DNA from 2 places in the Streptomyces nitrosporeus genome. Region 2 is predicted to be linked to the other one. Evidence: riboswitches for the same ligand, from Rfam matches in the RefSeq annotation. Region 2 holds a riboswitch; the other holds the start of a gene.
What was found. A riboswitch is a leader RNA that binds a small molecule or an ion and turns the genes downstream of it on or off. The one in region 2 is predicted to bind cyclic di-AMP.
Positions count from the first base shown of each region.

Region 1: another riboswitch for cyclic di-AMP. It lies ahead of CP967_RS02180 (M23 family metallopeptidase); the one in region 2 lies ahead of CP967_RS07470 (M23 family metallopeptidase).

Region 1 covers NZ_CP023702.1:479,072-486,112, forward strand. Annotated here, with positions in the region: gene CP967_RS02170 (STM4011 family radical SAM protein) at 1-690, shown strand, start outside; gene CP967_RS02175 (SGNH/GDSL hydrolase family protein) at 752-1,579, opposite strand; gene CP967_RS02180 (M23 family metallopeptidase) at 1,838-2,743, opposite strand; cyclic di-AMP (ydaO/yuaA leader) riboswitch at 2,746-2,902, opposite strand; gene CP967_RS02185 (tyrosine-protein phosphatase) at 3,325-4,134, shown strand; gene CP967_RS33825 (DUF6126 family protein) at 4,261-4,434, opposite strand; gene CP967_RS02190 (helix-turn-helix domain-containing protein) at 4,511-5,143, opposite strand; gene CP967_RS02195 (aspartate aminotransferase family protein) at 5,252-6,649, opposite strand; gene hpnH (adenosyl-hopene transferase HpnH) at 6,767-7,041, opposite strand, start outside.
Region 2 covers NZ_CP023702.1:1,753,404-1,760,444, forward strand. Annotated here, with positions in the region: gene CP967_RS07445 (hypothetical protein) at 326-682, shown strand; gene CP967_RS07450 (cold-shock protein) at 1,083-1,286, opposite strand; gene CP967_RS07455 (DUF2975 domain-containing protein) at 1,774-2,271, shown strand; gene CP967_RS07460 (helix-turn-helix domain-containing protein) at 2,271-2,489, shown strand; gene CP967_RS07470 (M23 family metallopeptidase) at 2,625-3,389, opposite strand; cyclic di-AMP (ydaO/yuaA leader) riboswitch at 3,403-3,569, opposite strand; gene CP967_RS07475 (M16 family metallopeptidase) at 3,787-5,169, opposite strand; gene CP967_RS07480 (M16 family metallopeptidase) at 5,196-6,566, opposite strand; gene CP967_RS07485 (DNA gyrase/topoisomerase IV subunit A) at 6,879-7,041, shown strand, end outside.

The DNA.
Region 1 (7,041 bases), 1.3 Mb from region 2:
GACAAGGCCGCCCTGTGGTGCACCTACCATCCGGGCCAGACCCCGTACGGACGTTTCCTCGGCCGGTGCCGGGAGCTGTCGGAGCTGGGGGTCCGCTTCAGCGTGGGGGTGGTGGGTCTGGAGGAGCACCTGGAGGAGGCGCGAAGACTGCGGGCCGCGCTGCCGTCCGAGGTGTACCTGTGGGTCAACGCGGCCGAGGGCCGCAGCTACACGGACGAGGAGGCCGGCCGCTGGACGGACCTGGACCCGCTGTTCCCCTACAGCCGGTATCCGCACGCCTCGGCCGGTCTGCCCTGCCGGACGGGCGAGTCGGTGATCTCGGTCGACGGTGACGGGACGGTGCGCCGCTGCCATTTCGTCCGGACCGAGCTGGGCAACCTCTACGACGGCAGCTACCGCCGCTCGCTCGGGCCGCGTGGCTGCCCGCTCCAGGTCTGCGACTGCCATATCGGCTATGTGCACCTGGAGACACTGCCGTTGTACGACGTCTTCGCGGGCGGTGTGCTGGAGCGGATCCCCGCCTCTCCGGCACCCGCCTTCCCGGCGCCCGCTGCCCCGGCAGCCGCTCCCCCGGTGCCCCTCCTCCCGGCGTCCGCCCTCCCGGCTCCGGCCCCCGCCGGGACGGCCGCGCCGGGCGGGCCCGCCAGAGCGGCCGCTGCCCGGCGTACGCTCCCGCTGCTCCCGCCCTGACCGGGCCCCGGGCCCGCGGCGACCTGCCGGGCCCGGGATCAGGGGCCCCGGGATCAGGGGCTCAGAGAGGCAGCAGGTCCGGACGCTTGGCTTCCACATGGTCTCCGGAGGACTCGCCGCGCAGCCGGCGTCCGATCCACGGGACGAGGTACTCGCGTGCCCAGTGGATGTCGTCGCGCCGGACCTCGAGGGTGCCCCGCTGCGCCTGCGGCGGCCACGCCTGGTCCGGATCGGCCGGCACGTCGAGCCCGAGCACCTGGGCCGCCCGCAGCGCCACCCGGGTGTGCCCCTCGGGCGAGAGGTGCAGCCGGTCGTCGTCCCAGGCCCGCCGGTCCTGCACGGACCGCAGCGACCACAGGTCGAGGACCGGGCAGTCGTAGCGGTCGGCGATGGCCCGGACATGGGCGGTGTACGTGGCCACCTTGCCGCGCAGGTGCCGGAGCACCGGGATGCCACGGGTGTCGAAGCCGGTGGTCACCATGACCGTTCCGACCGACCGCTTCAGGTCGGCGACGGCCCGCTCGAAGCGTTCGGCCACGTCATCGGGGTCGGAGCCGGGCCGGATGATGTCGTTGCCGCCCGCGCAGAAGCTCACCAGATCCGGTGCGAGCTCCTTCGCCCGGGGAACCTGCTCCTCGACTATCTGGTCGAGGAGGCGTCCGCGTACGGCGAGATTGGCGTACCGGAAGTGCCCGTGCGGATCGTCCGCGCGGCCGGTCGCTGCATCGGGGAGGGGGAGCTGGTCCGCGAGGAGGACCGCGAAACGGTCCGCCCAGCCGACGAACGCCCCGTCGGGGCCGGGGTCGCCGACTCCCTCGGTGAAGCTGTCGCCTATCGCTGCGTACGACCCGATGATGCCTCGTTGGTTGTTTCTCGAATCGTCTGCCACGGGCACACATCTTGCCTTGCGGAATGTGACCTACGCGACCGTAATAAGGGGTTGACGGGTGGTGACAAAGACCACCCGGTCAGTTTTTGGTAAAGGAGGAATAAGTGGGGCCGGCGAAGGCGCCGCGGCAGGGGCCGCCGTGGGACGGGCTCCCGGGACGGAGGGGTCCGGGAACGGCGGGAGGGGCGGTGCGCCGCCGCGCACCGCCCCTCCCGTCCGGATGGAGCCGTCCCGCCCGTCCCGGCGGGTGAGGCCGTGTCAGATGGAGACGCCGTGCGAACGCAGGTAGGCGATCGGGTCGACGTCCGAGCCGTAGCCCGGGCCGGTGCGGACCTCGAAGTGGAGGTGCGGACCGGTGGAGTTGCCGGTGGAGCCGGAGAGGCCGATCTGCTGGCCGCCGGTCACGCTCTGGCCCGCGGACACGCCGAGCGAGGACAGGTGGGCGTACTGGGAGTACATGCCGTCGCTGTGCTGGATGACGACCTCGTTGCCGTACGAGCCGCTCCAGCCGGCCGAGACGACGGTGCCGTCGCCGATGGCCCGGACGCTGGTGCCGGAGGCCGCCTGGAAGTCGGAGCCGGTGTGGTAGCCGCTGGACCAGCTGGCGCCGGAAGCGCGGTACTGCGTGGTGACGTTGGCGCTCTCCACCGGGGTGGTGAAGCCGGAGCCGCTGCTCTCGGCCGCCGGGGCCTCGGACGCCTCCTCGGCCGGCGCCTTCGCGGTCTGCGCGGCCGGGGTCGCGGGCGCGGTCTCCGCCGCCTTCTCCTCGGTGGCGGACTGCGCGGCGGCCTGGGAAGCCCCGGCCCCGAGGGTCAGCTTCATACCCGGGAAGATCAGACCGGGGTCGTCGCCGACGACGTCCCGGTTGTCCTGGTAGAGCTTCTCCCAGCCGCCCTTGACCTTCTGGTCGGACGCGATCTTCGCCAGGTAGTCGCCCGCGACCACGGAATAGGTCTTCGGGGTGCCGGTCTTCCCGGAGTCCGACGCGGCCGCGGCCTGGTGCGCGGCGGTGGCGCCGGCCGCGGGGGCGGCCTGCTCGGCCGCGAAGGCGCCGGTGGCGCCGATCAGCGGGAGGGCGAGAACGGCGCCGCCGGTCCCGACGGCGAGGACGCCGCGGACGATCGGACCGGACTTGGCACGGCGGTGCTTACCCTGTGCGGGCATGGGGGTTTCCTCTCCGGCGCCTGCGAGGTGAGCTGTCGGGTTCGGGCTGGAGATGCCCGGCCGCGTGGGGACGCGTCTTAACCCCGAGCCGTTCCGGATCGCTCCGGCCGGCGGCTTACCTGGTTCCCCCGCTCCTGCCACACGTGGTGAGTGCGGATTCCGGGCGGCGGCAGGATTAGGCGTTCCGTCCGGATTGACGGTGACCGTAAGCGAGCCGGGACGCCGGGAACAAGCCGCGGATTGCGCAGCGGAATGCGGGCCTCAATTCCGTGCCGGAATTCCGGTCACCCTCCGTGGATCACGGATCTTGGATTTCCGCGCGGGGTACGGAATGTCCACCGCGGATGCCGCCACACACCGTCACGGATATGATCCCGCTCACCCGCCTCCCACCATCTCCCGCACAAGAAGGGCATGTTCTCTTAAATGCACCAATACGGACATGCGGTATTCGGTGATCATTTCTCCGCCGGGATATCCGGCCCTGCGGGCGGGACGATCGCCGGACGCGTCGATGTCGTATCGTCGCGGGCGTGCCCCGTCGGCGAGCGGCGCCGACGCCAGACACCCCAGGAGTCCTTGTGACGCAGCTGCCAGAGGTTCCGCCGGCCGACACCGAGCTGACCGGCGTACGCAACTTCCGCGACGTGGGCGGGCTGCCGACCACGGACGGCCGCAGGGTGCGGTTCGGGCGCCTCTACCGCAGCGGCCACCTGGCGCACGCCACCGGGGCCGACACCGCGTTCCTGGCCTCCCTGGGACTGCACACGGTCTTCGACTTCCGCAACGCGGCCGACCGCAAGCTGGACGGGCACGACGTGGAGCTGCCCGGGGTCCGCAACGTCGGCATCCCGCTCTCCGACCCGGCGGACGGCGCCGAGTTCTGGCGGCTGGTGCGGAACGGGGACATCGGGCAGCTGCGGTCGATCCTGGCGGGGACCAAGGGCAGGGACCGCATGATCGCCTCCTACCGGACGATCATCAAGGACCGCACCGCGGAGCACAGCAGGGTGCTGCACGCACTGGCCGAGGACAGCATCCCTGCGCTGATGCACTGCGCCGCCGGCAAGGACCGCGCCGGCCTGTCGATCGCCGTGACACTGCTGGCCGCCGGGGTGGAGAAGGACGCCATCGAGGCCGACTACCTCAAGTCCGACGACGTGCGCCGCAGGTACCGGGTGCAGCGTGGCGACACGTCGGCGGCGGGCATGTCGGACGAGGTGGCGGAGTTGCTCGACCCGCTCTTCGGCGCGCACCGGGATTACCTCGCCGCGGCCTTCACCACCATCGAGGAGACCTGGGGCGGCACGGAGCGCTATCTGTCCGAGGGGCTGAAGCTGGCTCCGGAGACCCGCGAACGGCTGGTCGAGCGCCTGATAGAGGACGTCTGACACCGGCGGGGCGGCCGGTGCGCCTCGCGGCATCCGCCGCCCGGCTCCCGCCGGAGGCGGGGCACCGGGGTCCGGCGGCCGCCTCCCGGGAGCTCCGGGCGCCCCTTCCGTCCCCGTCCGGGGTTCTCAGCCCTCGCCCGCGACGGTGAACAGCAGGTAGAGGAAGGCCGCGATGACGTGACCGGCCACCAGGTAGGCGAAGAGCCGGATGACGACGCCGCGCGGCATCCTGCGTTCCTGGGTGTCCCGGTTCTTCGGCTTGGCGGGGCTGAGCGGGTCGTAGTGCTCTGAATCGGACATGGCATGTCCTCTCTTCCGCCCGGAGGCCGGAGGGAGACGGAGGGTTCGAGGTGGCCGGAGAGGGCCGGGGGCGCCGTCAGAGACGGTGGGCCCCGTCACCCAGGCACAGTTCCGCCACGGGGCTCTGCAGCAGGGTGTGGACGAAGAGCAGTTGGGCGCCCGCGCGGTCGAGTGCCGAGATCCGGTGCGGGGTGAGGGAGCCGTAGTGCGCGCTGTCCCCGGGATCGAGGTCGTGCAGCGTCTCCCCCAGGACGACCCGCAGCCGCCCCCCGAGGACGTAGAGCCACTCCTCGCCCGGATGTACGCGTACGAGGTCGCCCTGGGTCCCGTGGGGCACATGGACCCGCAGGGCCTGCATCGCGTGGCCGGAGCCGCCCGCCTGCCGGTAGCGCCACCCGTCCGCTCCGTCCGCCGCGGCGGACGGAGCCGCCCCGCCGCCGAGCGGCCCGCCGCGGACGATCGCGTCACGTTCGGGCGGCATCTCGCCGAGGAGCTCGGAGACCGTCGTACCGTAGATCCGGGCGAGCCCGAGCAGCATGGGCAGCGACGGCTGTCTGCGGCCCGTCTCGAGCCGCGAGAGGTGGGCCGGGGAGAGTCCGGCCCGGCGGGCGGCGGTCTCCAGGGTGAGACCCCGGTCGCGGCGCAGCTCCCGCAGGCGGGGGGCGACGCCCGGCACCTCGTCGGGTACCGCTCCTTCAGGGGGGTTCATGCCCTCCATTGAGCCAGCACCTTTCCTCTGAGGCAAATTCCTTACCTCAGGGGCAAATCTTGGGAGGCTTCCGGTGGGCCGGGCCGGCGGACGCGCCGGGCGGCGCCTTCACCGGTTGGCGACGGCCTGCTTCACGAGGGTCCGCCCGAAGTCCCACATCAGTCCGCCCCCGCTGTGCGCGTCGTCCATGACGGCCGTGAAGGCGTTCACGAAGCGGTCGACCTCGGCCTCGCCGATGACCAGGGGCGGAATCAGCTTGATCACTTCCAGGTGGTCGCCGGACACCTGGGTCAGGATGCGGTGCTTCTGCAACAGCGGTACGACGACCATCTGCGCGAACAGCCCCTTGCGGGCGGCCTGGAGCATCGTCCAGCGGCTGCGCAGTTTCAGCGACGAGGGCCTCCCGAACTCGATCCCGATCATCAGCCCCCGGCCGCGTACCTCGTGCAGCAGTTCGTAGCGGTCCACGAGCGCGCCGAGCCGCTCCAGCAGCAGGCCGCCGGTGCGGCGGGCGTTCGCGACGGTCTGCTCGTCCTCCATCACCGCGAGCACCGCGAGGCCGGCCGCCATGGCCTGGGCGTTGGAGCCGAAGCTGGCCGAGTGGACCAGGACCCGGTCCATGGAGGAGTACACCCGTTTGAAGATCCACTCCTTGCCGAGGGTCGCGCCGGCCGGCACGTATCCGCCGGAGAGCGCCTTGGCGACGCAGACCAGATCGGGTTCGACGCCTTCCTCGTGCTGGTAGGCGTAGAAGTCGCCGGTCCGGCCGAGGCCGGTCTGCACCTCGTCGGCGATGAGCAGCGCCTTGTGCCGGCGGAGGAGCTCCTGGGCCTCCCGCAGGAAGCCGGGCGGCGCCGCGTGCACCCCCTTGCCCTGGACCGGTTCGACGATCAGGGCCGCCACGTCGCCGCGCGCGAGTTCGCGCCGCAGGGCGCCGAGGTCGCCGAGCGGGACGGCGGTGTCGGGCAGCAGGGGCGCGAAGCCGTCCCGGAAGCCGTCCTCGCCGTTGACCGAGAGCGAGCCGGTGGTGAGTCCGTGGAAGGCGTGGACGCAGTAGAGGATCCTGGGCCTCCCGGTGGCGTACCGGGCGAACTTGAGCGCCGTCTCGACGGCCTCGGTGCCGCTGTTGCCGAAGAACACCCGCTCCAGGTGGGGGCTGTACGACAGCAGCTTCTCCGCCAGCAGTCCCGGCAGCGGCTGGCAGTCGAAGCGGGTGAGGTCGGCGAGCGAGGCGTCGAGCACGTCGTGCAGCGCCTGCCGTACGACGGGGTGGTGGCGCCCCAGCCCCATGACGCCGAATCCGGCCAGCATGTCGAGGTAGTCGTTGCCCTCGGTGTCCCAGAAGTAGGCGCCCTGGGCCCGTTCGTAGACCTTGTCGAAGCCGATGGTGCGGAGCATGCGCGGCAACTGGTGGTTGAGGTGGCGGGAGTGCAGCTCGTACCGTTCGTCGCCGCGTTCCGCCAGCAGCTTCGCCAGGTCGAAACCGCCCGGCCGGTCGTTCTTCATCTGCCCGTTCTCCTTCGGCATGTCACCCGCCCCGTGTCCTCCCGCCCGCCCCGCCCCGCCCGCCGTCTCCCGGGCGGCGGGGGCCGGAACGGTGCCCGGTCCCCGCCGTCCGTCACCTCAGCGGTTGGAGGCGATGGTGTCGCGCGCCGCCCGCAGGGACTCCTTCAGGGACGCGGTGGTGGCGAGGACGGCCGTCGGCTCGTAGCCGCAGTGCGCCATGCAGTTGGCGCAGCGCGGGTCCTTGCCCCGCCCGTAGGCCTCCCAGTCGGTCTTCTCGACGAGTTCCCGGTAGGTGGGGACGTAGCCGTCGCTCATCAGGTAGCAGGGGCGCTGCCAGCCGAAGAGGGAGTAGTTGGGAATCGCCCAGGCCGTGCACGGGAAATCGGCCTTGC
Region 2 (7,041 bases):
TGGCTACGGAAGAAATATTAGGCACGGAAGAGCGCGTTGTCTACCTTCGCCAAGACAGATTCTGGCGTGTCGGCCGATGAGGTATCCAGGTGCGTACGGATCAGAGGTCGAGCAGGTCCTCTCCGGGCCTCCCCCGCTCCCCCACACGGCCGACGCTGCTCCGTGACTCCCGCCACACGCCCGCCGGAGCGGGGGCCGGCCCGTCCGGTCGGGGCGGGCGACGGGGCCCCTCCCACGCGGACGCCACCGCCGGGGCGGGGCCACCGGCCGCCGTCCCCCGGGCCTCCGGTTCCACCCGCCCGGCCCGTGAATAGAATCGGCTCTCATGTCGAAGCCTGACGAACTGCTCGTCGACGTCGCCGCCATGGTGGAGTCCGGGCACAGCAATCAGATGTCCTTGACCGTCGTGACCGGTGGGAGCGTCATCACCGGGCGACTGGCCCCCGAAGCCGTGTGGAGGCAGCGGGTGTCGGAGGTCCTGACGGACTCCGCCCGCCTGGGCGAGTTCGCCGACATCTTCACCGCCACCGACGGCCCCGAGGACGGCCCTCCCACGCATCTCCACTTCCATGTCGCCCGCATCCTCCAGGGGACGGTGGGCATTCCGGAGACCGGCGGGATGTACCGGGTCTCCATCGAGGACGTCACCGCCTGGACCGTGGGCGACTTCAGCTACCACTGATACCGGCGCACCGGCGGGCGCGGTGCGCCGGCCGGTGCGCCGCGCCGCCTCGCGTCACGGAAACGAACCCGAGCGAAAACCGAGAAAAAGAGAACACGATACGGCTGGGCCGTACCCGTGCCCGGCCGCAGGAAAAGCGACCGGGCACGGGTACGTATCTCCGGAACGGGGCACAAAAAAATCCCGCGCCAGGGCGCGGGGACCGGAGACAGGGCCGGAAACCCGGGATGCGGCAGGGCCGGTACCCGATATCACGAAGAACCGGATCAGCGGACCGGAACAGGAAAGGACGGGGCCAAAAAAGCCGGGTCCGGGATTTCACCGAAGGGCCGACCTCGGCCCGGACGGCGCCGGGGCCCGCACCTTCAGGAGGTGCGGGCCCCGGCGCGTGGGCGCGAGATCAGGCGGGAACGATGTTCTCGGCCGTCGGGCCCTTCTGGCCCTGCGCGATGTCGAAGTTCACCTTCTGGCCTTCCTGCAGCTCACGGAAGCCCTGGGCGGCGATGTTCGAGTAGTGGGCGAACACGTCGGCGCCGCCACCGTCCTGCTCGATGAAGCCGAAGCCCTTTTCCGCGTTGAACCACTTCACGGTGCCAGATGCCATGTCTGTCTCCTTCGGGGTGATACCCGGAGCCCACACCGTGTGGCCTCCGGTTGTCGCACGCCGTTCACCCCGACCGGCCGATGACCGGAAATACTTGAATGCGGTCCGAGGTGGTTGCCACCTCGGAGACACCTACGTTTTGGGATCCACAACTGCAACTGACTTCGACAGTAGCACGGTGGCGACCGCACGGAATGATCCGGAATTCCGAACGACCCACCGGCGGAGATTCCCTCGCCGCACCCCTTCGTTATTTCTCACTCCGCGGGAACACATATCGACGCGCCGGAGAAGAAGCATTTCGGGGTGGCGCCCACCGGACCGGGACACCCCCACGGCTCCACCGGCCGGCCACGAGCCGGCGGAGGGCGGGCGTCCGGGGCGTTTCGGATACCCGCCCCGCCTTCACGGGCACCGGCACCGCACCCCTTGCTCGACCTATCGCTTATCGATAGCTTTCTATCGTTGGACGATCGAGGGAGAGATGATGGGACGCATGACCGTGCTCGCCCTGCGGGCGGTACTCGCGGCACTGCTCATGGGCTCGGTATTCGTACAGGCCGTGATGGTGCCGCTGCTGGCCATGGATCTGGGTGACCTCGCCGCGGATCACGCGTATCTGCGGACCCCGCTGCTCACGATCGTCGTCCTGGGCTTCGTGACGGTCGAGATCGTCCTGGTCTGCGTATGGCGGCTGGTGACGATGGTCCGGCGCGGGACGGTCTTCTCGCACGCCGCCTTCCGCCATGTGCACGTGGTGATCGGCGCTGTCGTGGCGGCCGCCCTGCTGGTCCTCGCCCTCGCGGTCCTCCTGGCCCCCGGCGAAGCCGTGGCCCCGGGCGTGGTGCTCCTGGTCTGCGGGGCGGCCGTCGCCGTCCTCGGTGTGGCGCTCGTCGTGCTCGTGCTGCGGATGCTGCTCGCCCAGGCCGTCGCACGTGACGTCGAGGCGGCGCGGATGCGGGCCGAACTGGACGTGGTGATCTGATGCCGATCGTCGTCGGCATCGATGTGATGCTCGCGAAGCGGAAGATGTCCGTGGGCGAGCTCGCGGAACGGGTCGGGATCACCCCCGCCAACCTCGCGGTGCTCAAGAACGGACGGGCGAAGGCGGTCCGCTTCGCGACACTCGCGGCGCTGTGCGAGGCGCTCGACTGCCAGCCGGGAGACCTGCTGCGGTGGGAGGCGGCCGAGGAGGAGGGGTGACCGGCCGGCCGCCGTGGACGCCGGGCCGCCCCGGAGCCCCGCGCCCGGCCCGTGCCGGGGGGCCGGGCGCGGGACGGGGAGCCGGTGCGGGACGGGGGCCGGGCGTGGGACGGGGCCCGGTGCGGACCGCGTCGCTCAGAGCTGGACGCCGTGCGAACGGAGGTAGGCGACCGGGTCCATGTCGGAGCCGTAGTCCGGGGTCGTACGGGCCTCGAAGTGCAGGTGCGGGCCCGTGGAGTTGCCGGTGGAGCCGGAGAGGCCGATCTGCCGGCCCGCGGCGACGCTCTGGCCGACGGACACGTCGATCGAGGAGAGGTGTCCGTACTGGGTGTAGGTGCCGTCCGTCATCCGGAGCACGACGTTGTTGCCGTACGCGCCTCCCCATCCGGCTTCGACGACCGTGCCGGCGCCCACCGCGACGACGGAGCTGCCGGACGCGGCGCGGAAGTCCACGCCCGAGTGGCTGCCGGAGGACCAGAGGGAGCCCCCGGACCTGTAGCCGGTGGTGACGTACGAGCCGGCGACCGGGAGGCGGAAGGCGTTGAGCCGGGCGCGTTCGGCGGCACGGGCGGCGCGGGCCTCGGCCTCGCGGGCCTCCTCGGCGCGCGCCTCGGCCCTGCGCTCGGCCTCCGCCTGGGCCTCCGCCTTCGCGGCGAGCTCGGCCTGGCGCAGCTGGGCCTCGGCCTGGGCGTCGATCCGGTCGGCGAGGGTGCTGCCCATCGAGACGGCCTGGGTCAGTCCGGTGCCCCCCGCCGGGGCCGCTTCCGCGGCGAGGGCCGGGGAGGCTGCGGCGCCGACGACGCCGGCGGCGGCCAGGACCGCGACACCGGCGGCCCGGGTGCTCCTGCGGGCCGGACGGCTCGGGGCACGGTGCTTCCCGGTGGCACGGGTGAACGCCATGGAGGGGCGGTTCCTTTCCTTCCTTCTCGCCTACCGGGTTAGCTGACGGGTTCGGAGCAGGAAGGTCTCCTACGGGCACCTGGGCCCTCGCGGGGCCCGGACGTCCGATTCACCCCAGGGACACGGTGGGTCCCCGGCTCCCCTGGCTCGCGCCTGACGGGGACTCGGCGATGGCTGCCCGGCGCCGCGGATGCGGCATACGTCCGGCGGACAGCCGAGCCGACGCTAGGCGGGAGGGCTTTCGATCACCAAGCGGACAGGCCCTTTTGTCGGACATCCCACAGGGCATACCCCCTCTTTCGGACCATTCCGGGCGTGGGGTGGCGTGGGTACGCCAGGGGCCCCGGCGAGCGCTTCCGCTCGCCGGGGCCCCTGGGAGGAGGACGGTGACCGTCCGTCAGCCGTTGACGACCGTCACCTCTCCGATGCCCAGTTCCCGCACCGGGCCGGCGATCCGGGCGGCGTCCCCGACCAGCACGGTGACGAGCCGGTCCACCGGGAAGGCGTTCACCACGGCGGCGGTCGCCTCGACCGTGCCGGTCTCGGCCAGGCGCGCGTACAGGTGGGCCTGGTAGTCGTCCGGGAGGTGCTGCTCCACCTGGTCGGCCAGGGTCGCCGCGACGGAGGCGGCGGTCTCGAACTTCAGCGGGGCGACGCCCACGAGGTTCTGCACCGCGGTCTCCCGCTCGGCGTCGGTGAGCCCTTCCGCCGCCAGCGTCCGCAGGACCTTCCACAGGTCCTCCAGCGCGGGGCCGGTGGACTCGGTGTCCACCGAGCCGCTGATGGCCAGCATCGCTGCTCCGGTCGCCCCGGCGGCGGAGCCGGGCGCGGTGGAGCGCAGCACCTGGGCGAAGGCCCGGACGCCGTAGGTGTAGCCCTTCTCCTCACGCAGGACCCGGTCCAGCCGTGAGGTGAGGGTTCCGCCCAGGCAGTAGGTGCCGAGGACCTGGGCCGGCCAGACGCTGTCGTGGCGGTCGGCGCCGATCCGGCCGATCAGCAGCTGGGTCTGCACGGCTCCGGGGCGGTCGACGACGATCACCCGGCCGGTGTCGTCCGCGGTGATCGGGGGGACCGGACGGGCCTGGGCGGTGTTCCCGGACCAGTCGCCGAGAGTACCGGCGAGCAGGGCGTCCAGATCGACGCCGGTGAGGTCGCCGACGATCACCGCGGTGGCGGTGGACGGCCGCACATGGGCGTCGTAGAAGGCCCGTACGGCGGCCGCGTCGATGCTCCGCACGGTCTCCTCGGTGCCCTGGCGGGGCCGGGACATCCGCGCGGTGGCCGGGAAGAGCTCCCTGGAGAGCTGCTTGGCGGCACGCCGGGCCGGATTGGCCTGCTCGTGCGGGATCTCGTCCAGGCGGTTGCCGACCAGGCGCTCCACCTCGTCCTCCGCGAAGGCGGGGGCCCGCAGCGCCTCGGCGACCAGGCCCAGCGCCTTGGCCAGCCGGGAGACCGGGACCTCCAGCGAGACCCGTACACCCGGGTGGTCGGCGTGGGCGTCGAGGGTGGCGCCGCACCGTTCCAGTTCGGCGGCGAACTCCTCGGCGGAGCGCTTGTCGGTGCCCTCCGACAGTGCGCGCGCCATGATCGTGGCCACACCGTCCAGGCCCTCGGGCTCGGCGTCCAGCGGTGCCTGGAGGAAGATCTCCACGGCGACGACCTGCTGGCCGGGCCGGTGGCAGCGCAGCACGGTCAGGCCGTTGGGCAGGGCGCCCCGGTCGGGCGCCGGGAAGGCCCAGGGCCGGGCCTCGCCCGCGGTCGGCTGCGGGTGGTACTCCATCGCTACTCCCGTCACGGCGGCGTCGGTCACTTGTCCGCCCCCTCGTGCGCGTCGGTGCCGGCGTCCTGTGCCGCCGCGTCGCTGTCGTCGGCCGGTTCGACCGGTTCGTAGACCAGCACCGCCCTGTTGTCCGGGCGCAGCCGCTCCTGGGCGACCGCCCTGACCTCCTCGGCCGTCACGTCCAGCACCCGCCCCACGGCGGTGAGGGCGAGCTGGGGGTCGCCGAAGAGGACGGCGTAGCGGCACAGTTCGTCGGCGCGGCCCGCGACCGTGCCGAGCCGGTCCAGCCACTCGCGTTCCAGCTGGGCCTGGGCGCGTTCCATCTCCTCGGGGGTGGGGCCTTCGGCGGCGAAGCGCGTCAGCTCGTCGTCGACGGCCGCCTCGATCCGCTCCACCTCGACCCCGCCGGACGTCTTGACGTCCAGCCAGCCCAGCGAGGGCGCGCCGGCGAGCCTGAGCAGTCCGAAGCCCGCGGCGACCGCCGTACGGTCGCGGCGGACCAGGCGGTTGTGCAGGCGGGAGGACTCCCCGCCGCCGAGCACGGTCAGCGCGAGGTCGGCTGCGTCGCACGCGCGGGTGCCGTCGTGCGGGAGGCGGTAGGCGGCCATCAGGGCGCGGGCCGGCACCTCCTCGTGGACGACCTCGCGCAGCTGCCCGCCGATGACGTCGGGGAGCGTGCCGTCACGCGGCGGCTGCTTGCCGTCGTGGGAGGGGATGGAGCCGAAGTACTTCTCGATCCAGGCGAGCGTCTGCTCCGGGTCGATGTCGCCGACGACGGAGAGCACCGCGTTGTTGGGGGCGTAGTACGTACGGAAGAAGGTGCGCGCGTCCTCGAGGGTCGCGGCGTCCAGATCGGCCATCGAGCCGATCGGGGTGTGGTGGTAGGGGTGGCCCTCCGGGTACGCCAGCGCCGTGAGCCTCTCGAAGGCGGTGCCGTAGGGGACGTTGTCGTAGCGCTGGCGGCGTTCGTTCTTCACGACGTCACGCTGGTTCTCCATCGACTCCTCGTCGAGCGCGGCGAGCAGTGAGCCCATCCGGTCGGCTTCGAGCCACAGGGCCAGCTCCAGCTGGTGCGCGGGCATCGTCTCGAAGTAGTTGGTGCGCTCGAAGCTGGTGGTGCCGTTGAGCGAGCCGCCGGCGCCCTGCACCAGCTCGAAGTGCCCGTTCCCCTTGACCTGGCCGGAGCCCTGGAACATCAGGTGCTCGAAGAGGTGAGCCAGACCGGTGCGGCCCTTGACCTCGTGGCGGGAACCGACGTCGTACCAGAGGCAGACGGCGGCGACGGGGGTCAGATGGTCCTCCGAGAGCACCACGCGCAGGCCGTTGGCCAGGCGGTGCTCGGTCGCCGTCAAACCGCCGGAACCGGCCTGGGCTGTGGCCGTGTGACCCATGGGCATGTACGTCCCTTCGATCGGTACAGGATTTCCTGCCGGACCTGCCACTGTAAGCAAGCGCACGGGTACCTGGCGAAGTTCCCGTCAGGTGAATGTTGTCGTGGATACGGCCGTGGGGGGCCGCGCGCGGGGGCGGGGGTCTGCGCGGCGAAGGGCCCGGGGGTGATCGCGGAGGGGCTCTCCGGGCGGGCCGCGGCACGCGTCCTCGCCCGCTTCGGACGGGTCGAGGTCGGGGTTGTCAGTCGGGCGGTCCACAATGGTCGGCGTCAGAACCTGAGGTTGCCCGACAGAATCTGTGAAGGAGTCGCAGCCGCGATGGCCCGCCGCAGCACGAAGACCCCGCCGCCGGACGACTTCGAGGAGAAGATCCTCGACATCGACGTCGTCGACGAAATGCAGGGCTCCTTCCTCGAGTACGCGTACTCGGTGATCTACTCCAGGGCGCTGCCCGACGCCCGTGACGGCATGAAGCCCGTGC